2 regions of the Brevibacillus brevis NBRC 100599 genome follow, and region 1 is predicted to be linked to the other one. Evidence: riboswitches for the same ligand, from Rfam matches in the RefSeq annotation. Region 1 holds a riboswitch; the other holds the start of a gene.
The links. Region 1 has a riboswitch for S-adenosylmethionine ahead of BBR47_RS27850 (BMP family lipoprotein). Riboswitches for the same ligand answer to the same signal wherever they lie in the genome.

Region 1 (15,394 bases):
CTGGAATTACGCGTGGTCTGGCACAAGCCGGAGCTGCTGGGGTTTGGATGGCTCGCAATATTACGAAACGCATGCAATAACGAATACGATTATAACCAATAGGCTTCTTGCTGGGCACGCTTGTGCTGGCGGGGAGCCTTTTTTATGACAGAACAACATCAGGGAAGTGGTGGTCCAGATGTCACGAGGAATTAGGCAGGAGCGTATTGTATAGAAGGGCCAATAATCAAACCACGACCTTTATTGGCATGGAGGTATCTATGTTTTTTTGTGATGATGATGATGATACCGCTGTAATAGCACTTTGGATTATTTCGCTTGGCTTTGTCATCCTCGCCATTGATAAAACAACCAAATTAAGTCAAAAGCCTGCCTGCAACAACGACAAAATGATACAGCCCCTCATCCAATTAAACAAGCAAATCAATGGGAAAAACAAAAATGGCAATGACAATGATGACGATATGCAGTTCAAACGAATTGAACAGCAAATTGCTCAATTGCGAGATAGCGTTCAAGATATAAAAAAGAATTTACAGGAGAATCAACCCAAAAACGGAGGGAAAAAGGATGATCGAAAGAAATCTGGCCAATGAGTTGGTAGCGGTAGGGGGGTGGATCGCAGTGATTGGCACTTTCATAGCTGCCATAGGTTCGACTGGACAGGTGGAACCGGAGCAGCCTGCGTCTACAGACAACCAAGCAAATGACAAAGAAGCAAATGATTTGAAAAAACAAGTACTGCAACAGAAAAAACAATTGCAAAAGCAACAGATACAGCTTGATCTGATTCAATTGGAACAAGAGCTCAACACCCTCATCCATAGCACAAGGAAAAATGGCTAACAAAAAATGACTTCACCAAACTGCTTTTGGGCGAAGTCATTTTTTACTTGTTACAACGGTTGTAAATTATCGTTCATTTTCTTCAAAACGCGGTTAAAGATAGCGAGCTCTGCTTCGTCAACGCCGCGGAGTGCCAGCTCTTCTTGCACTTTTGCAGCCTCCAGCCATTCCGGGAACCGTTCGATTGCTTGCGGAGACAAGGACACATAGCGCTCACGCTTGTCATCACCTTCTGAACGAATGATCCAGCCCATCTCTTCCAAACGGGTGAGTGTCCGGGTAATCGTCGGCGCTTCAACATTCAGGTAGTTGCTCAATTGAACCTGAGTAAGCGATTCACGATAATGCAAGCAAAGAATAATACCCCATTGCGAGCTGTATAGTCCCATGGGAGCCATAGTCCCATTTAGTGATTTGCTGAATATTCTTGCGGTTTGGCTAATTCGATGACCATAATATTGCATGAGTATATACCTCCAGGAAAGCTGGTCCGATATATCGTACACTTATTGCTTAAGTAAATATGTACACTAACATACTAGCAGTTCTAGACATATAAGTAAACGTTTATTCGATGGCGAAATTATGGATTTTCTGCAAACAAAATGCCCCTAGCAAGGGACACGAAAGATAAATGTTTTCTAAAAAAGTTCACTTATTGAAAAAATAACCATTGTTAAATATACTAAAAATGTAAATAAATAGATGGCGAGGAGAGTTCGAAATGAAACATTCCTTTAAAAGAATTTTGTCTTCTTGTATGGTATTGGCTGCGTTGGCAATGGGGACACAATCGGCTTTTGCTAGTGACGGATATGGAGATACGCAGGATAAGGCAGTTCCTATCAAAATTTACAAACCAATGTCGCATACTATTTCTGACAGTAATGATGTAGATTGGTACGAATATGATAATCGATCTGGACAGAGTATCAGTGTACTATTGGAATCTCCACAAAACCAAAACTATGATTTTGATTTGGTCTATATTTCTGCAAACGGAAAAGTGCATGAGACATATAAGCCCAATGATTTTGGACCAGGTGGATCCGATGTTCTGGGTCTCCAGATAGGTCTTGGTGATCAGGTATATATCAAGGTATACGGACACAGCGCATCTGATTTTGATAAAAATAATCCGTACAAGCTTACTATTAATTAGTAGAGAAAGTAGAAAAAGCACCCATGTGGTGCTTTCTCTTTTGCCACAAATACCCACCAGGCCACTGTCATGAAAAAAGATACTTGCGCCTGGGGGTAAAAACGGCGGTACAGTGCATTTAATCTGCGGACAAGATGCTCAGTGGTCCTTTTTCATTGATGATTGGCTCCAGTTCATAGACCGAAATGGGGAACATGGGGAAACCGACGTAGTAGGGCGTAATTTCGTACAACTGGAAGTAGATAACCAGTGCTTTGTCGGCGATGTAATAATCTTGATCGGGCTTAATCGAAGTAAAGCCATTAAGTGTGGGGATGTTTCTTTCTTTGATTTGACGCTTGATGTTTTCGGAAATCACCTTGACGTAATCGCTTCCTGGCTTGAATAATTCCCGCAGTGTATACAGCTTGCCTGTTTGGATATCAGCGGTGATCGAACCGAGGAAGGTCATGCCGTGAGCCATTTGCGGTGTATAGGCGTAGTTGCTCAACACAACACTGAAAATGCCGCGTTCGTTTGTCTTGATTTCGTAGCTTCCTTGCATTTCTGTATTTCCCGGTACCTGGACCCGTTGTTGCTCGTGAATTAAGCCTTGAACCGTTTGATAAATCGCCCGGTTGATATCTTTTTCCGCTTGCTGGTTGGCTAATCCCGCCAATTGCGGATAGTAAATCGTGGTGTTCGGACGGCTAATCGTCCGTGTCAGCACGGTAGCTGGCAATTGATTAAGTTCCACTTTTCTCCGTTTACCTCCTGTACGCGAGAGTTGTGTAATAGCCTATTCGAAATTGTTTTTGGCTGTTCTCACTTTTTTCACAAATTTGCCAAAGGTTTGGCTATATAATGGGGAAAGAATCCAATACATAAGTAAAAAGGAAAAGGGGGGCAATTATGATTCAATTGATTCGCAATACCTTAACTGACAAAGAAGGCTTTATGATATTTATCCTATGGAACCATTTGTGGATGGCGGGGCTCATTGCCTACCAAGTAGATGTGAACTTCTGGAAAGTAACGTCCTTGGGATTGCTGGTCACTTTAATTGTTTCGCCGTATTATTTCATTCGCAAGGATAGTCTTGTGATTCGTTATCTGGTAGCAATTGGACTCATGTTTTATGCGATTTCATTCGATCACTTTACCGATTACCAGGAGATCACCTTCCTCGCTTTTATCGTCATGGGCTTTTTGGCAGCGTATTTGGATTGGAAGTTGGTCGTAACAGCGGGAATTACCCAAATCATTGTCACGGTTATTGGGTTCTACACAGGAACCTACCAGATCTTCGATGGCGATTTTTCGGAGCTCAATTTGCTTATGCGTATTGTCACGATTCTCATGATGATGGGAGCCGTAACGTATCTGTGTCTCGCCGGACAAGCCTCCCTGCAAAAAGCGCACGACGCAAGGCAGGAAGCGGAAGAGAAGGAGCGCCGTCTGGGAGAAATGCTTTTGAACATCCAGGAAATGACGGAGCAGCTAGATCGTACAAGCGATCATGTGCATGAGCATGCGGAAGGTACGAAGCGCAATACAGATGAAATGATGGTAGCCTTCAAGGAAGTCGCCGTCGGCATGGAATCGCAGGCGAATTCTACGGTGAAGATCGAAGAAGAGGTTCAATCCATCGATCAGGAAATCGAGGCAGTCACATCGCAGACCAACGCAATGAAAACAGAATCGCAACAAAACAACCGTCGTCTGACAGAAAGCGTTCAGATGATGAACGATCTGTCCTCACAGATGGAGCAAATTGTGCAGGCAGTCAATGTAGCAGCCTCTACGATTCACCAGCTCAATCGGCAGGCGAATCGCGTAGAGGAAATTGTCGGCGCTATTAATCAGATCGCGACACAAACGAATCTCTTGGCACTGAATGCGGCGATTGAATCGGCGCGTGCAGGCGAGCATGGACGGGGATTTGCTGTGGTAGCGGATGAGGTACGCAAGCTGGCAGAACAAAGCGCGACAGCCACACAGGAAATTACCGACATTCTCAAGTCACTCCACCAGGAAAGTGAGAATGCGGTGCAACATATGAGCAGTGGGGAAGTGTCTGTTGCAAAAGGCCAAGAGCTGGCCGTAAAAACAGTGGCCTCCATTGAAGCAGTGCGTGCCGGGATGATAGCCTTCCTAGAAGCAGCTGATCAAGTAAGCTCCAGCATGGACCGGGTAAAAGTGCGTTCCGGCGAAGTTGCCATCGAGATGTCGACCATTACAGCCGTAACCGAGGAATCCGTAGCCAACTTAGAAGAGCTGTTTGCGACAGCAGAAAACCAGCATCAAAAAGTGCGTGAGATTACGGAAGAGCTGGGCGAGCTGAATACGTTGTCGCATCGCCTCCAGCAAACCTTTCACGTAAATTAGAGGTTGCGCTTCTCGCCAATTTCTCGGTGCTGAAAAGACGAGTTTTGAAACTTTTATTTACTTGTAGAAGTGTTTGGAATTGAGAAAAAAGAATTGCATTTTCGAACCGTTCTGCTAGAATGAATTCCATTGTAACTAAATATATTCACCTACCTTATCAAGAGCGGCGGAGGGACTGGCCCGATGATGCCCGGCAACCACTGATCATGTCTATGCATGAACAGAAAGGTGCCAATTCCTGCAAAACCTGTACCATGGTTTTGACAGATGAGGAAGAGAACGGCTTCGTACGCAAACTCTTCCTCCGGGGAGAGTTTTTTTGTTGTATTTGTAAAAGAAGAGGAGGAATAAACGAACGATAAATTAATTTTATAAGAGAATATTCGTAAATAGTATTGAAAAAATAGGTAAAAAGCCGTACATTACCTAATAGGATAAAGAAAAACGTAAAGTTCGGATAGGGAGAGATACATCATGAAGAAGTTATTGCTGGCATTAACGACATTCGCAGTATTGGCAACAGGGTGCTCGACTGGCACAAGCGCACCGGCAGATCAGCCAGGAGGACAAGCAGCAGGACAAGAGGGCGCGGCCAAAAAGCGAATTGCTTTGATTTTGCCTGAGAAAATCGGTGTGAATCCATTCTTCCAACAAATGGACGAGGGTGCAAAGAAAGCCGCACAAGAGCTGGGCGCAGAAGTAAAAACGATCGAATCTACAGACCATGGAGCGATTGAAGAAAATCTGCGTGTGGCTGTTGCAGAAAATTATGATTTGATCATCACTTCTTCCTTTACATCAGAGGATGCATTGAAAAAAGTGGCTACCGAAAATCCTGACCGTAATTTTGCGATTATTGATACCGTAGTGGATTTGCCAAACGTTCGCAGTGTTACCTTCCGTGAGCAGGAAGCGGCTTACTTGGTGGGAGCAGCAGCAGGTCTGGCAACGAAAACGAACAAAGTGGGGATGGTTGTCGCTCTTGATATTCCGCAGTTGAAAAAATGGACGGTTGGCTTCGGAGAGGGCTTGAAAGCGACAAACCCAAAAGCAGAGCTGATGGTCAACTATGTAGGAAGCTTCACTGACCCGGCAAAAGCGAAGGAATTGGCTTTGCTCCAAGCTTCCAAAGGCGCTGATTTCATTAACGGTGCAGCAGCAGTAGGCGACCTCGGCGTTTTCGAAGCAGCGAAGGAAAAAGGCTTCTTCACAGCAGGTCAGGACGTTGACCGTACGACGATTGATCCAGAGCATATTGTTCTGTCCCAATTGAAAGGAACTGACGCGGCAGCTTATGAAACCGTGAAGACCTTTGTAGAAGGAACCTTCAAACCAGGTGTTGTGGCGTACGGCTTGAAGGAAAAAGGTGTTGGTGTAACCTATGTCACGCACGAAAGCAAGACGCCGCTGAATGCTTTTATTGGACAAGAAGTGGTGGATAAAGTGAAAGCGATCAACGATGAGATTGTAGCGGGCACCCGCAAAGTACCAGACCAGTTTTAACAAATGTTTCTCGGTGCTGAACGTTTATTTATAGCTTGTGCACAGTGATGGATGTGACCGACTACGGCTGTGTAGTCGGTCTTCCATTTTCATAAAAGGACGTACAGAAATGAGGGAGTGGGAATGACCGATCGCTTGGAAATGAGGGCCATGACCAAGAAGTACGGAGATTTTACCGCCAACGACAAGGTGTCGTTCTCACTGGCAGCAGGAGAGGTCCATGCGATTGTCGGGGAAAATGGAGCGGGCAAAACGACACTGATGCGGATGCTGTACGGGATGGAGCAGCCGACGTCGGGAGAGATCGTGTTAAACGGCAAGCCAGTTGTTTTTCGCGGACCAGAGGACGCGATTCGAAATGGAATCGGGATGGTTCACCAGCACTTTATGCTCTTCGGAGAATTCAGTGTGACTGAAAATATCGTGATCGGATATGAGCCGAAGCAAGCAGGCTTTTTCAAAAGAAAGGACGCAGAGGACAAGGTGCGGGCGCTGAGTGAGCAGTATCGCATTCCGATTCATCCGCAGGCGATGGTAGCGAATTGCTCGATCGGGGAACAGCAACGGGTCGAAATTCTGAAGGTCCTGTATCAGGGAGCGGATATTATCGTGCTGGACGAGCCGACTGCTGTCCTTACCCCGCTGGAGGTACGCGACCTGCTGCAAACGATTCGAAACTTGGCAAAGAGCGGCAAGAGCGTCATTTTGATTACACACAAGTTGCAGGAAGTCATGGAGGTAGCCGATCGTATTACGGTACTGCGCGGGGGAAAAGTGACGGGAACGGTTTCGCGGAATGAGACAAATGCGGATGATTTGGCAAGATTGATGGTCGGACGAGAATTGCAGGAGCTAGCTGAACGAGTTCCTCTGGATAAAGGCCCCTTGTTGCAGGTGGAGAATCTTGCCGTTCGAGAAAAGCAGACCCTTCTCGATCAAGTCAGCTTTACCGTACACCACGGGGAAATTGTAGGAATCGCAGGTGTTTCCGGGAATGGACAATCCGAGCTGCTACAAGCGATCAGCGGTTTGCGAGCGGCACAGGAGGGTACGGTGCGGTTAGGTGGCAAGGATGTGACGAACAAATCAGTAGCCACCATTCGAGATGCCGGCTTGGCGCATATTCCGGAGGATCGCTACCTGTGGGGAACGGCCAAACTCTCAAGCGTCGAGGAAAATGCGTTGATGGGCTATCAGCGAAAGCCTGCTTACAACCGCCGTGGCGTCGTTTTGCGGGAGAAATTCCGCCAAGTCATAAAAGGCTGGGTTGATCAGTTTGCCATCAAAACAGGCTCCCGACAATTGCAGGAGCTGGCAGGGAATCTGTCAGGTGGAAATTTGCAAAAGCTGATCGTAGCAAGGGAGCTGGGACATGAAACCCCGTTTTTGATTGCGGCTGAGCCTACGCGAGGCGTGGATATCGGTGCCATGGAGTACATCCATCAGGCGCTGATCGAAAAGCGCAATCAGGGAGACGGGATCCTGCTCGTCTCCTCCGAGTTATCCGAAATTCTCGCCTTGTCTGACAGAATTTTGGTCATGTATAAAGGGCGAATCGCTGGAGAGCTGTCACGCCTAGAGGCAACCGAAGAAAAAATCAGCGTGATCATGGCGGGAGGAAGCATTCATGGCAGCAATCAAAGAGCTATCTAAGTCATTGGTTCAGCCGTTCTTGGCTGTCGTCATCGGTTTGTTGACCGGGGCACTGGTTATTGCTGCCGTTGGCGAATCGATCTTGGGAACCTACCAGGAAATGTGGAAAGGGGCCTTTGGCAGTTTTTATTTCTTAACGTCTACCTTAGCGAGAGCCACACCTATCATGCTGATTGCCTTGGGTCTTTCCCTCGCATTTCGGGCAGGGGTATTCAACCTGGGAGCGGAAGGGCAAATGGTGCTGGGTGCCGTCAGTGCTGCGTTAGTCGCGATCTATTTGCCAGCGCCGGGAATGATCAAAATTGTGGCGGGTATTTTCGCAGGAATGGCGGTCGGCGGGTTCTGGGCGTTGTTGCCGGGCTTTATGGAAGCACGCTTTCGCATTCCGTTGCTCATCTCTACGTTGCTCTTCAACTATATTGCGGTATTGTTTGCGAGCTATCTCGTGACAGAGCCATTCCGGGATCGCTCGGGTTCTGCCGCACTGGCACAGACCGTCATGCTGGAGAAAAGCGCTTGGCTTCCGAAGCTGTTTGCGGGAATGAGCGTGCATGCAGGGTTTTTGTTTGCGATTGTTGCAGCGCTCTTGCTGTTCTGGGTCCTTCGTTTTACGCCTTTTGGCTATGAAGTGAAGATGCTGGGTCAAAACTCGCTGTTTGCTCAATACGGAGGAATTAATCGGATTCGGGTGATGCTGACCGGGATGTTTGCCAGTGGTGGCTTGGCTGGCTTGGCGGGAACCGTCGAGGTAATGGGGGCGCACTATCGCTTCGTGGACGGGGCGCTGACTGTACCGGGCTTCGCCTGGACGGGCCTGATGGCAGCTCTGCTTGCGAACTCGCACCCGCTTGGTATTATTGTGACTTCGATCCTGCTTGCTGCTTTTCAGACAGGAGCCATGGGTGTAGAGCGCAATACAGATGTGCCGCTGGAGCTGGCAAGTGTTATACAAGCCGTATTGATATTGTTTATCTCCGCCAAGTTCAGCTACGACTGGTGGAAAAAGCGGAAGGCAAAAGGAGGGGAATCGCATGGAGCTCTTTGATTGGTCCCTCCTCAGTTCTACCATTCGGATGGTTACGCCGATCTTGTTGGCAGCTTTGGGTGGAGCGCTCTGCGCACGTGTCGGAATTTTTAATGTTGGCTTGGAGGGATTGGTACTGGTCGGTGCCTTTTCCGCGATTGTCGGCAATCATTTTACCGGGAATCTCTTTCTGGCCGTTTTGATTGCAGCGCTGGTCAGCATCGTCTTTTCGCTCTTATTCGCGTACATGACGATCAAGCTTAGGGCGAATGAAATCGTCGTCGGTGTGGCGATTAACTTTCTCGCGCTGGGGTTGACGACATTTGCATTGCGGGCGATCTTTGGTGTCAAAGGGGCGTTTTACGATAAGGATATGACTGGCTTGCCAACCGTCGAGATTCCTTTCATTCACGATATTCCGGTCATCGGAGGCATTGTCTCCGGCCATTCGCCACTCGTATATTTTGCGTTTTTGGCTGCCATTCTGCTGTATGTGTTCTTTTATCGGACGGTTACGGGCTTCCGCGTCCTTGCAGTTGGTCTGAATCCTGTTGCGGCGCGCAGTCTCGGTCTGAAAGTGACCGGGCTTCAGGTGCTGGCGATTGTGATGAGTGGCGCCTTGTGCGGGATTGCAGGGGCACAGCTTTCACTGGGGCAAGTCACGATGTTTACAGAAGGGATGACAGCTGGCCGGGGCTTTATCGCATTGGTAGCGATGATGATGGGGCAGTCGCATCCACTCGGTATTATAGCTTCGAGCCTTTTGTTCGGATTGATGGATGCCCTTAGTATTCGTTTGCAGGGTTTTTCGCTTCCGACGCAATTTACGGCTATGCTGCCATACGTGCTGACGATTGCGGCGATGTTCTTTTTAAAGAACAAGAGTCAGATCGGCAGCGACAATCAGCAGAGCACCCGTTAAACACAGGTCATATAGACAGCGAAGACAGGGGGAATGCGATATGAACAAGGCAGATCGGATCAAAAAAATGAAAGTACCCGCCCCAGTGGAACCGGGACTCGCCAGACGACTTCCGCCGGGACAAATTCTGACAGAGCGTTTTCCCATTTTGCATGAGGGAGACGTGCCGGTGTATGACATGAACGAATGGACGCTGCGTGTTTTCGGGGAGGTAGATCGGGAAGTGACGCTCTCCTACGAAGAGATCATGGCGATGCCGCAGGTGACAGTGACAAGCGACATTCACTGCGTGACGCGCTGGTCCCGTTTTGACAATGCGTTTACAGGCGTGCGTTTTCGTGATTTTCTACAGGCGATTGGCGTGAATCCGCAGGCGAACTTCGTCATGCTGCACGGTGATCACGACTATACCGCCAATGTGCCGCTCGTTGATCTGGAGCGTGATGATGTGTTGCTGGCTCACTCCTTTGACGGAGAGCGACTGACGGACAAGCACGGCTGGCCGCTTCGCCTGGTTGTTCCACATCTGTATTTCTGGAAAAGCGTGAAGTGGATCAGAGGAATTGAATTTATGACGGAAAACAAGCCCGGCTTCTGGGAGCAAAATGGTTTTCACTTGATCGCAGACCCGTTCCGCGAAGAGCGGTTCTCCGGTGAAGCATTGCCGATCCCAGAGGATGAGTGGGAGAAAAAGGAGTTCGATTGAGATGTTGACGAATCTAAAGGTAGATCCAGAACAACTGCCCAAGCGCGTCATCGTGTGCGGTGATCCAAAACGTGCGGCCTTGATTGCATCGAAACTCGATGATCAGCGTCAAATCGGGGAAAACCGCGAGTATCACAGCTATGCGGGTACGTGGAGAGGCGTCGAGGTAGCGGTTGTGAGCCATGGGGTAGGGGCACCGGGAGCAGCCGTATGCTTCGAGGAGCTGGCGAAGGGCGGCGTTCAGGTCATCATTCGCGTAGGAACTGCCGGGTCATACCAAAAGGAAATTGAGACAGGTAGCCTCGTCATCAGCTCCGCGGCAGTTCGCCAAGACGGCTTGACCAGTCAGTTGGTTCCGGCGGGCTTCCCGGCTGTTGCCAATCGCCATGTCGTGGACGCGCTCGTACAAGCATCGGGAGCAAATGCATCAGACTTGAAGGTATTCGAAGGAATCACGCTGACACTCGATGTCTTTTACAGTGGGGTGTTGGAATTTCCGCACAAGCTGTACCAAAAAGCTGGCGTTTTGGCCGTCGAAATGGAAAACACCGCCCTGTTCGTGATTGCGGCGCTTCGCGGAATGAAGGCAGGCTCTATTTTGGCTATCGACGGATATGCCGATGCAGACTTGCTCGAATCGTATAACCCGCACACCGATGTGATGGCAAAAGCCATTGAAGCAGAAGCGTTGATCGCATTGGATGCGGTTATTGCGGTTTCGTAAATTCATGTAAAGGAACACCCGGAACTGATTGTAGTTCTGGGTGTTTTATTTTTATCATCTCTACCATACCTCAGGCTTCACCACCATGAACCATAACATGGTCAGCAAAAGAAACAAATAGATCCAGATCGAACGGGTAAGCGACTGCACCAATTTATCCTTGTCCTGGTCAGTTTCATTAAACTTCCGTATCTTCGGCGAAAATGCGCGTGCCAGGAAATACAAGGAGCTTACCAGGATCAATACGGTCAACACAATCCAGGACGTCTTCCATGACCAATTCCCACCCATGACTAGCAATACCCCGGATATGACCAAAACATGACCGGCATGCTTCGCCAAGCGTGTTGTAGACCTGAAAGTATCCAGATAGGCCTGTTGTTTGGTGAGGTTAGCCTCTCGCAATCTTTTCATCATGGGTAGCAGAACGAAAAACGGTCCAATAGACATCATGGCACTGAGAATATGTAGATAAAGAATCGCCTTATATAATAAAATGCCCACCGTTATTTTTTCTTGCCCGGGCTAAATTCATGGACCCACACTCGCATTTGCGGCAGCCAAGGCATCCCAGGATGAGAGGATAGAATGGATTGCTTATATTCCTCTACATTCGAATATCCCTCTTGCTTGGCATTTTCATCGGTTAATTCCCCGAGCGACTGTGAATAAACCTTGTCGATTACAAATTCGTGGCCTTCGAGGGTCATGATTTCACCAACATCTGCGTAGCGTCCATTGCGCCGGGTCGCGGTTTTTTGTCCCAATAATACTTTCTCGATATCCGGCTTCACGGTAATTAAACGATCGATTGTACAGGTTTTTGGCGGCAAAGCGTCAGAACCGATTTGATTTTGCATACATGCCATCCTCCTTTTTTCTTCAAAACCACTTTATCATAAGTCGAGCCATGAATGCACAAGCACACGATTGTATAGTTGGACGGGTGCTACTCTCTAGGCTTTCCTAGGTAGGTAAGCAATAATGAGCACTTTACATTTCAACAATGTAGTGCTAATATCATTTCGACACTTATAGAAATGTAGAGTAACTCTTAGGAAGGAGATCATCATGGCTGAAAACGAAGAAGAAATGGGGCAGGCGGTTAAAGTATACAAAGCTTTAGGTGAACCCACGCGTTTAAAAATCGCTTTGATGCTAGCAAAGGAGAGTAATCAATGCTTTACTGCCATTGGTGAAAGACTCGAAACGGTGGCTGGCTCAACGTTGTCGCATCATCTGAAGCAATTAACCGATTCTGGCTTAATCAATTCGCGTAAGAATGGATCGTTTATTCACTATAGTGTTAATCAAGAAGTTGCAGAGAAATTTGCGCCTTATTTGCTGGCGTAAATTTTTTTAAAATAGATTTCTACATTTCTAGAAGTGATGAATTGTTTGGGGGAGGAAACTATGTTGGAAGAAAAGTCAAAGAGCATGGAGTTGGGAATTACCACTTTTCTCCACACAAGGCCTGATCATGGAGGAGTGTCGCCGGCAGAGAGGCTGCGTCAAGCGATCGAGGAGATTCAATTGGCTGATCAAGTTGGGCTTGACGTGTATGCTATTGGTGAGCATCATCGGAGCGACTATACAAGCTCGTCTCCTGCTATCATTCTTGCAGCTGCAGCATGCACAACCAAGCGAATTCGGCTATCTAGCGCCGTAACGGTGCTCTCTTCGGATGATCCGGTCCGTGTATATCAGGACTTCGCAACGCTGGACTGCCTATCAAAAGGGCGGGCCGAGATCATGGCCGGACGAGGTTCTTTCGTTGAGTCGTTTCCGCTGTTCGGATATAACCTAAACGATTACGAGGAGTTGTTCGAAGAGAAGCTTGAGCTTTTATTAAAAATACGGACTACGGAGAAGGTGACCTGGGGTGGAGGGCATCGCCAGGCAATTAACAATATGGGCGTATACCCCCGTGCACAGCAGGTCCAGCTGCCCGTATGGATTGGCACAGGCGGCAGGCCGGAATCAGCAGTTCGAGCCGGCACGCTGGGACTTCCTGTTATCTTCTCGATTATCGGTGGGATGCCGGAACGGTTTGCCTCTTTGGTGAAACTATATAAGGAAGCCGCCGAGAAGGCAGGGCACGATTCCGGCAATTTGCAGATTGCAACGCATTCCCATGGTTTCATTGCGGATTCGTTTGAAGCTGCGGCGGAACGATACTTTCCCGTTATGGCCGAGCAGATGAACCAGATTGGACGGGAACGAGGGTGGCCACATTACACTCGTAACTCGTTCGAAGAAGCTTGCGACCTTCGTGGTGCCTTATATGTTGGAGATCCAGAATATGTGGCGGAGAAGATTCTGCTTGCACAGCAGAATTTAAGCTTGACCCGTTTCCTTATGTACGTCGATTTCAGCTCACTGCCGCATCGCGAATTGCTACGGACGATCGAGCTTCTCGGTACTAAGGTTGCACCTATTGTTCGTAAGGAGCTTGCCAAACAATAAGAGGATTTTTATCTGGGGATTTTCGCACGTTTCTAGAATTGCGAAAATAGAATGAGAGGGATCGACATGCTAAACTCATGGAAAATTTACATACTGGCCATCGTCAGTTTTTTGGTAGGGACATCTGAATTTGTTATCGCTGGAATATTAGATAGGGTCGCAAGTGATGTCGGCGTGACGCTAGCAGCAGCCGGGCAGCTCATCACTGTCTACTCGCTTGCATACGCGATCGGTACTCCAATTTTGATTGCAATCACCGCAAAAATGGACCGAAGAAAGCTCATGTTGGCTGCTTTGGTGCTATTTCTTTTAGGAAATCTAGTCACGATTACAACGACTGGCTTCGCCATGTTGTTCGGAGCTAGAATTATTTTGGCGATTGGAACCGGTGTATTTATGGTGGTCGCTCTAACCGTTGCCTCTAAGATTGCTCAGCCGGGCAAGCAAGGCGGTGCGATTGCAACGGTTCTCTTAGGCTTTAATCTCGCGCTTATTCTAGGTGTTCCTCTGGGGAGAGTTATTGCTGGTTCCTATGATTGGAAGATCATCTTTACGGGTATCGGAGTGCTCAGCCTGATCGCTATGTTTGTCCTTCTGCTGACCATTCCCAAGTCTAAGGGCGAGATTCCAGTTCCCATACGGGAGCAGCTTTCCCTGCTTAAAACGCCTCGAATCTCTATTGCCTTGTCCATTAGCTTTTTCTGGATTCTAGGTTATACGATCATTTATACTTATATTTCTCCGTTCCTCCTGACCATTACTGGGATGAGCGACCGGATGGTCAGTATCGGGCTATTTGTATTCGGCATAGCCAGTCTTCTTGGTTCTCAGGTTGGCGGCTATGGCGCAGATAAATGGGGGATTCCCCGTACTATGATTGGTGGCTTGCTTCTCCACTCCGGGATCTTGCTACTAATAACAGTATTCTCCCATTCTTCCGTATTCGTGCTGCCTTTACTGATGTTGTGGTCTTTTTTTGCTTGGTCGACTGGTCCGGTCCAACAAGTATATCTGATTGGTATGGCACCCAAAGCCTCCGGAATCATTCTGAGCTTGAACACTTCCATCGTACAATTGGGCATGGCCGTTGGATCTGTAATTGGGGGCATGGTTGTAGAAAACATATCGCTTCAAGCCGTCGGTTGGATTGGCGCAATCGGTGTAGCGATTGCGCTCCTGCCAGCAGTGGTATCTTTATCCATGCGGAGCCAATCTGATATTAGAGGACAAGAACTGTCTGAGACTATAGACTAAAACTAATTTTCAATGACATGGTGATTTAGAAGACCGGGACTTCTTGTACTGTAAGGGGTTCCGGTCTATAACTTTATTATCTCTGAACAATAAAAGAGAATTATCAATTGCAGAATACCAGGTTTAAAAGCACAAGTTGATTTCTTCTCGAGATCATTTAGGAAATGACGAAGCCGTCGTATTCTAGTGGGCATCGTTTTAATTACAGCTTCCTCTCCTCCACTAAAGTCCGATCAACAATTGTAAATCACATCTTTTCCGATAATTAACATTCCCTTTAAGCTTCCTTAACGCTCGTACAGTACCATTCAAAGTAACAAGTGAACACATCCCTTCGGTTGGAGCCATGGAGAAACCCCCGACAGCCTTTCCAAGCACTTTCATCGAGAGTTCTTTGGCATTGTCATGTCGCAGGGTTTTTTGTCTTGGGCATAAGGAGGCGTAACGAGTGAACCGGGAACAGTTTCGTGCAAGACTGGCACAGTACAAGCTAATCGCTTCTGTAAAAGAAGCGAAGCACCTGGAAAAAGCGGCAGAGGCAAATTTGAGTGCTGCGGTACTCTCGATTGGCAACATTGGTGTGATTAAAGGCTACGTGGATTATTTTAAGGCGAAAAATATCCCTGTATTTCTTCATTTGGAGCGGATTGGCGGAATCAGTCATGACAGGGAAGGCATTGCATTTCTGGGGCATTACGTTAAGCCAGACGGGATCGTCACTACGCGCAACACACTGGTCAAGCTGGCGAAAAAGCAAGGCCTACTGA
Region 2 (15,394 bases), 890 kb from region 1:
CGAATATAGCCGTGATGATCGTACCAGAGGTAGTATCCTCCGCAATTCCTGGGTCTGCTGTAGGCGGCTCCGATTGCAGATTCATCCTTAATACCTTCGGCTCAGCAGCTTGGACAGCGCCTTCGTACCCTGTCATCATTCCGCCGAAAACGAGGGCCGAACTCAATACCACAAAAACACTCTTCTTCATCATATACCCTCCAATAAACTCTGATAGAATCTTCCAAAAATAGTATACAATAAAAAGTAAAAATTTGGATATTAAATAGATAAAAAAAGAAGAAAGGCGAGTATAGCACCTCTCTTCTTTTACATGCACAGCTATTATTTCTTTTCTACGAAATCTGCGTATTTGTAGTCTACAGCACCCAGACCATCGATGATAACATCTTGTACTCTGTCGTCCTTAACCCAAGATTGAGTATAGAAGTAGATTGGCATAATCGGCATTTCATCCATCAGGATTTGCTCTGCCTGAGCCAGGATTGCTTTACGTTTTTCTGGGTCTTGCTCCAGAGCGGATTGGTTCAGGAGTTCTTTGTACTTCGGATTTTCCCAACGAGTATCGTTGTTTCCGCCGTCTTTTTCCTTGAACATTTCCAAGAAGTTGATTGGATCGTTGAAGTCACCCAACCAGCCTGCACGAGCCACTTGGTATTTACCTTGGTGTACATCATCCAGGTATACTTTCCACTCTTTGTTCTCGAGCTTCACGTCTACGCCGAGGTTTTTCTTCCATTGGTCTTGGATTGCCTCAGCAATCTTTTTGTGACCTTCGGAAGTGTTGAAGGAAAGAGTAAGTGCCGGGAATTTGGTGAGGCCCTCTTCTTTCATACCTTCCTCGAGCATTTTCTTCGCTGCTTCGATGTCGTTATCCTTGTAGAAGCCGTCTTTGGTCAGCGCCATGCTTGGTGGTACATAGCCTGTTGCAGGCAATTGACCAGCTTGCAGGATGTTGTCGATCAGGCTTTGACGATCGATTGCGTACGTAAAAGCTTTACGGATTTTTGCATTGTTAAACGGTGGTTTTTCTGTGTTGAAACGGTAGAAGTAAGTACCCGCGATTGGCTGTGTTGTCATTTTGCCGGAATCTTTCAAAGCCGGAATCGCGTCAGTTGGTAGTGCAGAAGTTGGAGATCCCGCCCAGTGCAGTTCACCGTTTTCAAACATGGACAGCTCTGTATTCTCATCTTCTACCATGGAGAATTCGATTTTGTCCAATTTTACGTTGTCTTTATCCCAATAGTTATCGTTTTTGGAAACGACGAGCTTGCTCTTGTGCTCCCAAGAATCCATTTTGAATGGACCGTTACCAACAACTGTTTTCGCATCGGTAGCCCATTTCTCGTTGCCATCCACTACTTTTGGATTAACTGGGAAGTATGTTTTGAATGCAACCAGCTCCAGGAAGAATGGAGTTGGGTTCGCCAATTCTACTTCGAGTGTTTTATCGTCAATTGCTTTTACGCCAACGTCTTCTACTTTACCTTTGCCCTTGTTGTAGGCTTCTGCGCCCTTCACATAGTACAGTTGGTATGCATAGTTGGAAGCTGTTTTTGGATTAAGAGCGCGTTTCCAAGCATATTCGAAATCTTTTGCGGATACTGGATCGCCATTGCTCCATTTGTTATCACGAATTTTGAATGTATATTTTTTACCGTCTTCAGAAACAGTGTAGCTCTCTGCTGCTGCTGGATTGTATTTACCGTCTTTACCAACGCGAGTCAGACCTTCGAAGGTAGCAGTAATGATGGTGCTGGAAGTTGTATCTTCCGCGATACCTGGGTCAGCTGTTGGTGGCTCGGAGTGCAGGTTCAGTTTCAGTACTTTAGAGCCAGCTGGTGCAGAATTTTCTGTCTTTGCTCCGGAAGCGTTGTTATCTGCCGGTGCCGCCTGGTTTCCGCCACCGCATCCTGCGAGTGCCGCGCCAAGAACGAGGATAGAACTCATTGCCACGAAAACATTCTTTTTCATACAAGTAATCCCCCTTTTCTAAATCTTTTATCAATATACATGGTTTTATATATTTTTTAAATATGTTTTAGAATGATTTAATAAATTTTTATTTATTTATAAAGAGAATTAATGAATTATAAAACAAATTGATCGGTAAATAAAATTTCCAGAACATCCCTCTTTCGATATCTCTAAGAAAAACCGCATAAAATCAAGCTTTTTCAGAGTTGAGGATTCACCCCTCATTTATTTACATATTTTTTCGTTCACCCAATTTTATCCACATTCAGTAAAATGGCAATAGTAATTTAATTTATAATTTTATAATTCCTACTATCACCTTCAATCCTCTGCTCCATTGTTCTCTCTTAAAATGGTTTGCAAAAAAAAGAAGAGTGCCGTAGCACCCTTCTTTTATTACAACAAGCTATGCGCTTTTTCTTACTGAATGTCTGCCCATTTCCAGTCTGCGAAACCGAGACCGTCGAGTACTACACCTTTTACTTTGTCTTTTTTCACATAAGAATGTGTGTAGTAGTAGATTGGAGCTGCTGGCATTTCGTCCATGAAAATAGCTTCTGCTTGTGCCAGGATTTGTTTGCGTTTTTCTGGGTCCTTTTCCAGAGCAGATTGGTTTAGCAGCTCTTTGTACTTCGGATTTTCCCATTTCGTGTCGTTGTTGCCGCCATCTTTGTCCTTGAACAGGTCCAAGAACGTGTATGGATCGTTGTAGTCACCAGTCCAGCTGGAACGTGCGATTTGGAATTTACCTTGGTTCACATCTTCCAAGAATACTTTCCATTCCTTGTTCTCCAGCTTAATGTCTACGCCGAGAGCTTTTTTCCATTGGTCTTGGATAGCTTCAGCAATTTTCTTGTGACCTTCAGACGTGTTGAAGGAAAGAGTCAGGGTAGGCATTTTGGTAATGCCTTCTTCTTTCATACCTTCTTCCAGCATCTTTTTCGCTGCTTCTACATCGCCGTCTTTGAAGTAAGGGCTTGTTGCCACTGCCATTGTTGGCGGGATCAGACCCATAGCTGGCTCTTGGTTTGCTTGCGTGATGTTGTCGATGATCGATTTACGATCGATAGCATAAGCAAACGCCTTACGGATTTTCGCGTTGTTGAACGGCGGAACTTCCGTATTGAATTTGTACAAGTACGTACCCGCGATCGGGCGTGTTTGCATTTGACCGGATTCTTTCAATGCAGGAATCGCATCGGTAGGAAGTGAGCTCAGAGGCGCTCCGGACCAATCCAAATCGTCATTGTCGAACATGGACAGCTCTGTATTTGCATCTTCAACCATGGAGAAGTTGAGCTTGTCGAGTTTTACAGCGTCTTTATCCCAGTAAGTATCGCTCTTCACGAGAACCAATTTGCTCTTATGTTCCCATGTTTCCATTTTGAATGGACCGTTACCCACGTGAGTTTTTGCTTCGCCTGCCCATTTATCGCTGCCTTCTACTACTTTTTGGTTAACTGGGTAGTACGTATAGAACGCAGTCAGCTCCAAGAAGAATGGTGTTGGGTTCTTCAAAGTCACGACGAGTGTTTTATCGTCTTTCGCTTTTACGCCAACATCATCAGCTTTTGCTTTACCCTTGTTGTATTCTTCTGCATTTTTCAGGTAATACAATTGGTAGGAGTAGTTAGCTGCTGTCTTCGGATTGAGCGCTCGCTTCCAAGCGTATTCAAAATCCTTTGCAGTAACTGGCTCTCCATTGCTCCATTTGCTGTCACGCAGGGTGAATGTATAAGTAAGGCCATCTTCGGATACGTCAATTTTTTCTGCTACAGATGGATGTGGTTTGCCATCTTCGCCAATACGAGTGAGACCATCAAATGTTGCACGCAGAACCGCACTGGAAGTAGAATCCTCAGCCAATGCAGGGTCAGCAGTTGGTGGCTCGGACATCATGTTCATTCTCAATTCTTTAGGACCGCTTGTTTGCTCCTTAGAAGCACCGCCTTGCTCGCCTGCTTTCTCACCACCGCCGCCACAACCAGCCAGCGCTGCACTAAGAACCAGGATAGAACTCATTGCTGCAAAAACGCTTTTTTTCATGGTGTTGACCCCCTCTTTTTCTATCGGTAAAGATTCCTTGAAAGCTACTCCACAAATATACTGCATTTTTAGTAATATTGAAGACATTTTAAGTAAAATTAATTATGTTTTATTCAAACATCAAATTCTATTAAAGGAAATAAAATTGGTAGTTTCATCATGATGAAGTATGCCTCGTACATAAAAATTTATGCAGCAAGAAACAACCCCTCCAGCCAGAAGGCGAAGGGGTTCACTATGATTAAATTTGGGCTTGTCGATACTCGTTCGGCGCTACACCGACAATTGCTCGAAAATCTCGAATGAAGTGAGAGTGATCGTAGTAGCCTAGAGAGGTAGACAGGTCCAGCCAATCCCGGACCGTTCCTTGGTCAATCTGCTCCGCTGCTTCATGCAATCTGTATCGTTGGATGACCGACTTCGGGCTAACCCCTACATAACGGTCAAACAAGCGCTGCATGGTCCTCATGTTCATACCGGTCAACTGTACGGCATCCTCTACCTTGAGTACGGATCGATCTGCCTGGATCATCCTGACGATTTCACTAATGCGCGCAACATTCGGGTCAGGCTTCGGCAAATGTTCGAATAGAAAGGCTTCTACTCTTTTCATCATTTGCTCATCATTTGGCAGGCTTAGCACTTCTTTCTCAAGCTGGTCAGTGGCAACACCAAACACGGCTTCCAGACTGGTAGAAGTGCCGCTCAGCTTTGATATCGGGGCATTCAGAAACGGATAAAAACCTCCGGGCCTGAATTTTACTCCGAACACCTGACCTTGTCCCTTTAAAAGATGCGAGGAAGTCGTGCGGGCTACACCAAAAATACCACTTGCTCCTTTTTCAAACACCAGATTCACATTGGGATGAGCCAGTACGGTTTGCAAGTGAGGTTGTTCCGTACGCAAATCCCACCGGACGACCCAGTAATGCTGCACGAAGTAGCTGATTCCAGCAGATGGCTCGTATCTGGCCAGCGAAAATTTCTTCTGTCCAATTAAGGCATGCAGTACACCCTTTGGGAGCTTAGCAGTCTGATTTTCCAAGGTGCGCCTCCTGTCGTGTTTTTACAATACACACTACCGATTTCTTCTTATAGTAAGAGTAGTAGTTGGGAGACTTGATTACAATTCCCAAATGAAAAAATGAGGGGGTAAAACGATGGATCTTCGCTTCGATTTCTACATTGGTGCTACGCCAGAGCAGGTCTGGCATGCCCTTACTTCCGATGAAGGCGTAAAGAGCACTTTCTTTGGCTGTACGATTCGCTCAACTTTTCAAGTAGGCGATGAGATGGCTTATGTTGGGCCGGGAAAAGCTGGTGACGACACGGTGCATGTTTACGGGAAAATTTTGCAGTTCGAACCTCATCACATTTTCAGTTTCACTGAACATCCTGGCCCTGCCTATTACGAGAATCATGCGGAATTGCAGTCTCGTGTCACCATTACCTTAGAACCGGTTGGCGGCTGCACCAAGCTGACGCTGATTCAGGATCAATGGACAGAAAATCATCCCTCCCACGCAAGTGCCAGCAACAATTGGCCGATGATGCTCTCGTCGATCAAGACGTATGCGGAGACAGGCAAGACACTTGATTTTGGATTCTAATACAAAAGAATCCCGAGACCAGCAATTTCGTTGGCCTCGGGATTTTTTTCTATTCGTTACTCCGTCATTTCTGCCCACTTGAGGTCGATAAATCCGAGCCCATCTACTTGAACGCCTTTTACCTTGTCACTTTGCACCCACACATCCACATCCGTGAACAGCGGAATCAACGGCATGGCATCCATAAAGATTTGCTCAGCCTCTGCAAACAGCTGCTTGCGTTTCTCTGGATCAGTTTCTACCGATGACTGTTTCAGCAGCTCTTGATAGCGCGGATCTTCCCAGCCCGTGTCGTTGTTGCCTGTTTTGCCATCTCGGAACATTTCCAGGTAGTTCATCGGATCATTAAAGTCTGCATTCCAACCGATACGGCCCATCTCGTAATTAAGTTCATGCATATCCTGCAAATGAACGGCAGCTTCCTTTACCATGATCTTTATATCAATGCCCAGCTTTTGTTTCCATTGGTCCTGAATCGCTTCGGCAATTTTCTTATGTCTGTCGCTTGGATTGTAAGACAAGGTGATCGGCGGCAGCGTTGTCACGTTGAGCTCTTTCATGCCTTCTTCCAGCAGCTTTTTCGCTGTTTCTACATCATTATCCTTGAAGTATCCGTCTTTTTTGATAATCATGGATTGCGGCAACATCCCCATCGTTGGCACCTGTCCGACTTGTGTAATGTTATCTACGATAGTTTGACGATCTACCGAGTATGCCAATGCTTTACGAATTTTCACATTGCTGAGCGGCCCTTTTGTCGTATTCATCTTGTACCAGTACATCGTCGCTTTCGGATGAACAACGAGTTTTCCCGCCTCTTTTAGTGTCGGAATCGCATCGGTGGGAAGTCCACCGAGTGGCTGGCCTGCCCAATCCAGCTCACCGTTCTCGAACATGGACAGCGCTGTATTATCATCCTCGATCATCGCAAACTCAATGCGATCGAGCTTTACTACGTCTTTATCCCAGTAGTGCTCATTCTTTTCAAGCACGATTTTGCTCTTGTGCTCCCACGCTGTCATCTTAAATGGACCGTTGCTTACGTGCGTGGCCGCTTCGTTTGCCCATTTTGGATTAGCCTCCACTACTTTTTGGTTAACTGGGTAGTACGTGTAGAAAGCCGTCAGCTCCAGAAAGTAAGGCGTTGGATTCTCCAGCGTGACTTCCAGTGTTTTGTCATCGATTGCCCTCGCACCGAGTTCGTCGGGGTTCGCCTTGCCTTCGTGAATCGGCTTCGCATTTTTGATGTAGTACAGCTGATAGGCATACTCGGCACCAAAGGTCTTGCCGAGTGCACGCTTCCATGCATATACGAAGTCATGGGCAGTTACCGGGTCTCCATTGCTCCACTTGGAGTCGCGGAGCGTAAACGTATACACCAGTTTGTCATCTGAAAGCTTCACATCGGATGCTACTGAATTCACTGGCTTTGCGTTTGCATCGAAGCGCGTCAAGCCATCAAAAGTAGCACGAATGATCGCTCCCGAAGTAGCATCCTTCGCAAGACCAGGGTCCGCAGTCGATGGCTCACTCACAATGTTCGCCCGAAATACCTGCGACTTTGCATTTGCAGGCTTTTCAGCGGATGCTGCATTTCCCTCTGCTGGAGGGGTTGTCGTCGATGGCGTACTCGTGGAGCATCCAGCTAACACGCTTCCAGCGACCAGCATCGCACCAAGAAACAACTTGAGATTTTGTTTCATCAGAATATTCCCCCTTATCTGTATTTTTCCATTCCAAACACAATATACGCGACCGGAATTGGGTTGAAAACGGGGTTAGTATAGATTTCATTTAATTTTATGAAAATTCACTATATTATAAACAAAAGTAAAACCCAACCAGCTTTTCGGCCAGTTGGGCTTTTGTTGATCGATCAATTTTTTCTAGATTAGAACGCTGGAATAATCGCGCCTTTGTATTCATCTTCAATGAACTTTTTCACTTCAGGTGAGTTCAGTTCTTTTGCCAGCTTTTGAATGGCTTCGGAATCCTTGTTGTCAGGACGAGCTACCAAGAAGTTTGCGTATGGCGTATCTTTATCTTCAATAAACAGAGCGTCTTTGGTGGGAACAAGCTTTGCTTCCAGCGCGTAGTTCGTGTTGATCAGCGCCAAATCTACTTCTTCCAGAACGCGTGGCAGCATTGCTGCTTCTACTTCTTTGAATTTCAGGTTTTTCTTGTTCTCAACAACATCTTTCACTGTACCGCTGATGCCAGCGCCTTCTTTCAGCTTGATCAAGCCGTTTTTCTCCAAGAGTGCGAGTGCGCGACCGCTGTTTGTCGGGTCGTTTGGCAGCGCGATTGTTGCGCCATCAACTAATTCATCTACAGATTTAATTTTTTTGCTGTAAGCGCCGAATGGCTCGATGTGTACAGCCACTACTGGCACCAGGTTCATGTTTTGTCCTTTATTGAAGTCTTCCAGGTAAGGCTTGTGCTGGAAGAAGTTTGCGTCGAGTTGTTTCTCGTTCACTTGAACGTTAGGTTGTACATAATCAGTGAACTCTTGGACTACCAAGTTCACGCCTTGTTCTTTCAGTTTTGGTTGAATGAACTTCAAGATTGCTGCATGTGGAACGGGAGAAGCGCCTACCTTCAATGTTACTTCCTGTTTTCCGCCTTGTGCGCCGCCTTCAGCTGGAGCAGGTGCTGTTTCGGTTTTGCCTCCGCAAGCTGCCAAAGAAAATGCCAATACAGTAGAAAGTACAGATACGACTAGCTTTTTCATGAATGATTTCCCCCTTGCATGTATTTCGTTTTATTTTTTGACAATCTATATGGAAAGATCCTATTTACGGCTGAATTTCAGAACCAGACGGTCCCCCAGCGACTGTAAGATCTGTACCATCACCAGCAAAATAACAACAGTCACAACCATAACATCGGTTTGGAAACGCTGATAACCGTATCGGATCGCCAAGTCACCCAAACCACCACCGCCAATTACCCCAGACATTGCTGTGTAGGAGACCAGTGTTACCGTCGTGATCGTAATACCCGCGATCAAACCGGATCTAGACTCTGGCAAAAGGACATTCCAGACGATCTGCCAATTGGATGCACCCATAGATTGTGCGGCCTCAATCACGCCCTTATCAATCTCACGCAGAGAGGTTTCCACCAAACGTGCGAAAAACGGAGCGGCACCAAATACGAGCGGCGGAATGGCACCTAGTACGCCGAGTGAAGTCCCTACGATCATTTTCGTCACTGGAATCAGCAAGATCATCAGAATGATAAATGGTACCGAGCGCAATACGTTGACAACGAATGATGCAATGGTATAAAAAGTGCGGTTTTGCAAAAGCTGTCCGCGAGAAGTCAAAAACAAAATGATGCCCAACGGCAAACCAATCAGGACGGTAAACAGAGTGGAGAAGCCAAGCATCGTGAGCGTGTCCATCGTACCTTCGCCGATTTCAGCCCAATCCACATTTTCGAATGTCCAGTCCATTTATATCACCTCTACTTCCAAGCCACGTTGGCGCAGCGTCTCGATGGTCTTTTGATTCTGTGCGACATCGCCTTCCAGCTCGATCACTAACTGACCATACGGCGTATCTTTCATGCGAGAAATCGTTCCCTGCAAAATACTAAACACCGTACCTGTCTCTTGCATCGTTTGGAAAAGGATTGGCTGGTACGTTTTTTCTCCGAGGAAGGTGACACGAGCAATCGTGCGGTTCCCCGAAGCCTTTTCGTGCTCGACCGCTTCGCGCAGCTCTGTAGAATCGGCTACTTGCTCCACGAATTCTTGTGTCGTTGGATGCTTTGGACGAAGGAATACATCTAGTACGTTACCCGATTCGACGATCTTTCCTCCATCAATCACGCCGACACGATCACAAATGGAGCGAATGACGTGCATCTCGTGGGTAATCAACACAATGGTCAAGCCCAGCTTGCGGTTGATGTCCAAGAGCAGTGCCAGAATGGAGTTCGTCGTCTGCGGATCGAGAGCTGATGTCGCTTCGTCGCAGAGCAGCACTTTTGGATCATTCGCGAGCGCACGGGCGATCCCGACACGCTGCTTCTGTCCGCCAGACAGCTGAGACGGATATTTGTCCTTATGTGCCTCCAAGCCAACCAGCTTCAGCAGCTCGTTTACTTTCTTATCAATCTCTGCCTTCGAACGCTTTGCCAGCTTGAGCGGAAAAGCAACATTTTCGCCGACCGTCGAAGAAGACAGCAAGTTGAAATGCTGAAAAATCATGCCGATTGCGCGGCGCTTTTCTTGCAGCTTCCCTTCATCCAGCTTCGTCAAATCGACGCCGTCCACAATAACTTCCCCCGAAGTTGGGCGCTCTAGCAAATTGATGCACCGGATCAACGTACTTTTCCCTGCACCAGAGTGTCCGATAATCCCGTATATTTCGCCTTGCTCTATGGAAAGGTCGATCCCCGTTAACGCTGGGATGGTTTTACCTTGTACTTGATAGCTTTTATGCAAATGACGCAGTTGGATCAACGCATCCACCTCCCGACCATAATCTTGATAAAAATATAAAAACCCCTTTTTCACAAACGAAAAAGGGGCTGCAACGCAATGTATACGTTCGCATCCACCCTTCTCATCTGTACAAGATCCAAAAATCCTGTAGGAATTGGCACCGCGACGTTCATTCGAAAATGAACCGGCTGCCGGGCTTCATAGGGCCTGTCCCTCCGCCTCTCTTGATAAGAAAGATATCTACGTATATTATGTTCGTTTTTTCTATTTCTTGATGATACAAAACGGATTATATCCTTTTTGAAAATATCACGTCAATAGTAATAGCAGGAAAAAGTTTTTTAATCCATGACGCCGTTGCGGATGATGGTTGACTTTATGTGGAAGCGAAATGTCGCTTCTTTGAACATCTTTCTCCATTCAGCCTGCGTCATATTTGCCTTGCCCCTTCTATTTGAGCGATACACGATCCCGAAACCAGCGGGATCGACATTGAGGTCCTGCAATTTATGCACTACTTTCTGCAGTTCTTTTCCAAGCTCTTCTTCCAGTGCATGTTCCATGATTTTCATCAACCTGGCATTCTCTAGCTTCAGCGGGAGGGTTAATTCCAAAATCCGCGCATTTAATCGGATGTGAATATCAAAGATCGGGGGAGATACTTGGGTCAGCTCGATTTTTGAATGGCTGGAAATCGTGTCAAAGACAAGCTGCACACGGTCTTTTTTACTTCCGCGATTCTTGGGCATCTCGCCAAAAATATGAGCAGGGACAGAAGTATCGTAGCTGCCAATGCGGAATTTTCCATGCATGAGCTTGATTAAAAAGGCTTCCTTGGGTGTGATCCACCCTACATAACGCTCCCCTCGAAATAATGCGATCCCCTTGATTTGCAGCTCATTTCCCTTTCTTGCAATGAACGGCATGATCGGGTCTATTCCTTTGTCATAATAAGACCGAAAAAACTCATGCATAGTGGAAGACGGAATTTTTTCCCCTTCAATATTTTGCTCAATCATACGGTATAAATAGATTCCGATATTCCCTTCTTCAGAATAGGGATGCGTTAACATATCATATGTTTCGCCTTCAAATAAGCAAAGATAAACCCTGCTGGAAATAGAGGAATCCCGATACAACGTGTCAACGATACTACCAAGTCCACGCTTTGCCAATTTTTCATTGTAGAGTGCGACACGAATTTGCCCACCCAATACTCTTTTATCTGATTGTAAATTTATCCGATCCCGAATTCCCTTGCTGGTTTCACCGATGGCTGAAAAAACCTGTATCTTTTCTTTCGCCTCTGGATTAATGGAAGGCATAATTGCTGTCCCCCGAACGTCCCCATCCTTTAACAGATCATAGCCGACAGCCGTGGCAAGTCCTGTCTCATCAAAAATTTGCCGATCTGAACAGCCTGCCAGGACAAGGATACATGAACACCACAACGCCAAAAGACGCTTAGGCAGCATCAGGCACTCTCTCCTTTGCTGGTTGGTTTCACCCTTTGCTTTCGTTTCTTCAGCCAGACCATCAGGTACAAAAAATAGGGGTACACGTAAATAATGTACAGAGTTATATGCGAGTAAATAGTCGTCATCCGACTCATCTGCTGTCTGGAAAGCAGCGACAAGGAGGCTACATAGATCACGGGTATAATCCAATACAACGAATGACGTAGATTGAATCCGAACAAGCGCTTGAGACCTCGGGCAGAAGCCCACAAATACAGCATAATATTCGGCAAGATCACGAGAAGCCATAACGAAATGACAACCAGTTCAAACCTTTCCAGAATAGGGAGGTACACCATCTTTTGCATATTGAGTGTCGCCCAGATCGTTCTCATGAGCTGACCCTGACTAAAAAAGACCAGTGCCACAATCATGACAAACAAATAGATCAGATACGTCACCAACACCGCCAACTGTACACTTTTGTGTACCCTCTCTTTATTTTGTAAATAAGGATAGACAACGTAGAGAATCTCAAAGCCGGCACTGGTCAAAGACATGGCAATCATTCCATTGAAAAGGTTCTCCAAGCTGGTGTCCATGACAGGAAACAAATATTCCCACCTGGCAAATTTCAAAGGAAAATATAACTCAAATATCATCCATATCGTGACCATAAAGGAAAAAAACGCATAGCCTGCTACGACTCTTATCCCCCCTACGACTGTGTAAAACGCTAGAAACAGGATAATCCCTGACAGAACCCACGTTGGTAAATTCGGAAACATCCAGGTTTGGACAACTTCAATGTAGGTACGTAAAATGACTCCAGCTGACACAAAAAAATAGGTCAAATAAATGATGCTTATGCCTGTTCCCAGCCACTTTCCAAACACATCTTCCTGAATTCCGTAAATATCGGCTGAAGGGTATTTTTGCAAGGTCTTGTTAATGATCATCACTGTAAGATGAGTAAACAAAGCTGCGAGTATGACAGATATCCAAGCATCATGCCCCGCCTCCTTGGCAATGATTCGTTGGAAGCCCAAAATGCCCATCCCTATCTGCGTGCCATGCACAAGAACCCCTGCAAGAAATGCCGTTATCGTATTGTCCTTACTTACATCGATGTTGATCTTCATGGCCGCCTCGCTTACTCGTCAATGTCTTTCTTCTCTTTGGCTCTATCCCTGTCAAAGCGCGATATTCGTTTTGGGTTAAAAAACTTGAGACGTTCCGAAAGGGAGGATAAGGGAGCCCGTATAAAGCCATCCTTCCAATCTGAAAATCGCACGGGATAAATCGGATACATATACGGACGCCCCAAGCTGGTCTGACGAAGCAAGTGACTGGCCAAAAAACTAAATCCGACCACAATGCCTAATGCACCTAGCACACCTGCCAGAAAAATCATCGGAAAACGAACCACCCGGATCGTAGAACCGATCATATAGCTAGGCGCGATAAAGGATGACAAAGCGCCGAGGGCAACGATAATAATCAAAATATTGCTCGTGAATCCGGCCTGAACGATAGCTTGTCCGATAACAATACCGCCCACAATACCAATCGTCTGACCGACCTTGGTCGGCAGTCTCGCTCCCGCTTCCCGCAAAAGCTCAATAATCAGCTCCATCAAAAGGGCCTCCCACAACGGCGGGAACGGTACCCGAGAGCGTGATTGCGCGAGCGAAAGCAAGAGGTCAGCTGGAACCATCTCGTAATGATAGGTCAGGGCTGCCACATAGATCGGCGTGAGGATTAGGGACAAAATCATGGCAAAGGTGCGCATGAGCCTGTTGAAGGTAGCAAGACTCCAACGCAAGTAATAGTCATCTGGTGACTGAAAAAATTGCAACAGGGTGGTAGGCCCGAGCAGAGCGAATGGGCTCCCCTCCACGAGTATGGCAATCTGCCCTTGTCGCAAACCGTGTATAGCACGGTCTGGACGCTCTGTTTGCTGAAGCGTAGGAAATAATGATTTCTCATTGTCCGCGATATGCTGAGCCAGTATGGTGGAATCCAGACTGGTGTCTAATTCCAGATCATTAATCCGTTGACGTACCGTATTCACATTTTCCTCATCGGCCGTCCCACTCAAATACAGCATCGACACATTCATCGGTATGGTTTTCCCCACGCTCAATCGTTCATGGAACAGTCTTGGGGTAGACATATATTTGCGAATGATACAGATGTTCACATTCAGCTCTTCTACAAAGGCGATCTGTGGGCCGAGTACAACTGTTTCGATTTCCGGCGCTTGAATGTTTCTGCCAACTGTGCCATCACTGGGGAACGCCAAGCCATAGGACGATTCCTCTACTTGAATAACAATATGGCCGCTGAGTAAACGCTCAATGGCTTCCCCATCATCGAAGACTCGGTTGCTGCTAGACACTCCTAGATGCTGAGCAATCACTGCAATTTCGCTTTCTTCCAAACAAATCTCGCGCAGCTTCGGGATGAGCTCGCTGTAAACAACCTTGGCATCTGCCATGGTCGATAAATAGAAAAGTCGCACGCGGCCTTCAGGTTCATCGATATGTTCAGTGACCAAGTCGCTTGTATGTGTAAACCAATTACGTGCACTCTCCCGATCCATCTACACTGTCACCTCAGCACTTAGAAAATCATGGTTAGTCTTTCCTAAAAAATACAAAAAAACAGCACGCTTAGTTTTGCGTGCTGCTTTTCTTTTCTCCCACAGGTTGATCTGATGCTTCGGTAGGAGGTGCGATTTTTTCTTGGATAAACGACTGAACCTGATCGACATCCGGAACCAGAACTGAACCTGCACGGTGGGACTCACGGAACATCCCCATTGGTGGCAATTGATAGTTACCTGGTTCTAACGTATTCAATTTTAATCCGAGTGCAGACAGCTTCAGCATGTCCACTGAGCTAATATTGGTTTGAACATACGGTGTTACTTCCTTCAAAATGGTAGGAAGCTGCATCAGCGTCGTACCATTTTTCATCTGATCCACGACTGCCGTCATTAATTTCCGCTGACGCTCCGTCCGTGTATAATCGGAGGTCGCATCATGGCGGAAACGAACATATTGCAAAGCTTTGTCTCCATTCAGCTTTTGCAGACCTTTTTTCAGATTAATATCGTAGACACCTTTGTCTGTCGGGTCATGATAATACATGTTTTTTTCTACATCGATCTGGACTCCACCTACTGCATCAATCAAAGCCTTGAAACCTTCAAAGTCAGTAATGACGTAACGATCTACTTGAAGTCCAGTGAACTGACTAACCGTTTCCATTGCCAGCTCAGGTCCACCTTCTACAATCGCAGAGTTGATCCGCGAGCTACCTCTACCGGGAATATCTACATACGTATCACGCAGAATTGAAAACATGTCATAACGTTTCCCCGTAGGATCGATGCTGACCAGCATCATAGAGTCAGAACGAGGCAGCCCGTTATTTTTCATCCCTCTGCGGTCTACTCCCATCAGCAGAATATTGACACGTTCCTTGCCATCCCACTCTGGTATTTCCGCGGCTTTGGTGGAATTCCCACCACTAGGCGGTGCGATATTGGGCTCTTGAATATTTTGAGCAAATTGATAAAAAGAGTATCCGTAATATCCAGCTGTCGTAGCTATCACGACAAGCAAAAGAAGCAACACTCGTTTCCATATTTTCATAAAGTCCACCTTTATTCTCTCTATCCTCAGTTGATGTCATCTCTCCACTTTGATTAGTATACTCGAATTTGCGGAAAGTGGAGCAGCCTTTATTTGGGTACCTGTGACATTATAAACATTTCATTTTACAAAGTTTAGAATATTCGCTATACTGTTCTTATCCTTACTGATAAGGGGTGCATTCGCGTG

Region 2: linked by a shared signal. The riboswitch ahead of BBR47_RS02595 (methionine ABC transporter ATP-binding protein) and the one ahead of BBR47_RS27850 (BMP family lipoprotein) in region 1 are both predicted to bind S-adenosylmethionine.

The regions. Positions count from the first base shown of each region.
Region 1 is NC_012491.1:5,877,871-5,893,264, reverse strand. It holds gene BBR47_RS27885 (NAD(P)/FAD-dependent oxidoreductase) at 1-80, shown strand, start outside; gene BBR47_RS27880 (hypothetical protein) at 261-596, shown strand; gene BBR47_RS27875 (hypothetical protein) at 571-846, shown strand; gene BBR47_RS27870 (MarR family winged helix-turn-helix transcriptional regulator) at 897-1,310, opposite strand; gene BBR47_RS27865 (hypothetical protein) at 1,571-2,008, shown strand; gene BBR47_RS27860 (DUF3298 and DUF4163 domain-containing protein) at 2,127-2,744, opposite strand; gene BBR47_RS27855 (methyl-accepting chemotaxis protein) at 2,900-4,375, shown strand; SAM riboswitch class I at 4,527-4,649, shown strand; gene BBR47_RS27850 (BMP family lipoprotein) at 4,850-5,878, shown strand; gene BBR47_RS27845 (ABC transporter ATP-binding protein) at 6,002-7,531, shown strand; gene BBR47_RS27840 (ABC transporter permease) at 7,506-8,576, shown strand; gene BBR47_RS27835 (ABC transporter permease) at 8,563-9,477, shown strand; gene BBR47_RS27830 (sulfite oxidase-like oxidoreductase) at 9,518-10,183, shown strand; gene BBR47_RS27825 (nucleoside phosphorylase) at 10,185-10,907, shown strand; gene BBR47_RS27820 (DUF2269 family protein) at 10,968-11,411, opposite strand; gene BBR47_RS27815 (ASCH domain-containing protein) at 11,414-11,767, opposite strand; gene BBR47_RS27810 (ArsR/SmtB family transcription factor) at 11,979-12,260, shown strand; gene BBR47_RS27805 (LLM class flavin-dependent oxidoreductase) at 12,321-13,373, shown strand; gene BBR47_RS27800 (MFS transporter) at 13,440-14,627, shown strand; gene BBR47_RS27795 (glycerol-3-phosphate responsive antiterminator) at 15,076-15,394, shown strand, end outside.
Region 2 is NC_012491.1:466,760-482,153, reverse strand. It holds gene BBR47_RS02635 (peptide ABC transporter substrate-binding protein) at 1-190, opposite strand, end outside; gene BBR47_RS02630 (peptide ABC transporter substrate-binding protein) at 325-1,974, opposite strand; gene BBR47_RS02625 (peptide ABC transporter substrate-binding protein) at 2,398-4,023, opposite strand; gene BBR47_RS02620 (helix-turn-helix domain-containing protein) at 4,265-5,068, opposite strand; gene BBR47_RS02615 (SRPBCC family protein) at 5,184-5,633, shown strand; gene BBR47_RS02610 (peptide ABC transporter substrate-binding protein) at 5,690-7,336, opposite strand; gene BBR47_RS02605 (MetQ/NlpA family ABC transporter substrate-binding protein) at 7,525-8,364, opposite strand; gene BBR47_RS02600 (methionine ABC transporter permease) at 8,425-9,090, opposite strand; gene BBR47_RS02595 (methionine ABC transporter ATP-binding protein) at 9,091-10,104, opposite strand; SAM riboswitch class I at 10,205-10,320, opposite strand; gene BBR47_RS02590 (Ger(x)C family spore germination protein) at 10,428-11,561, opposite strand; gene BBR47_RS02585 (GerAB/ArcD/ProY family transporter) at 11,561-12,685, opposite strand; gene BBR47_RS02580 (spore germination protein) at 12,697-14,148, opposite strand; gene BBR47_RS02575 (LCP family protein) at 14,219-15,205, opposite strand; gene BBR47_RS02570 (MFS transporter) at 15,392-15,394, shown strand, end outside.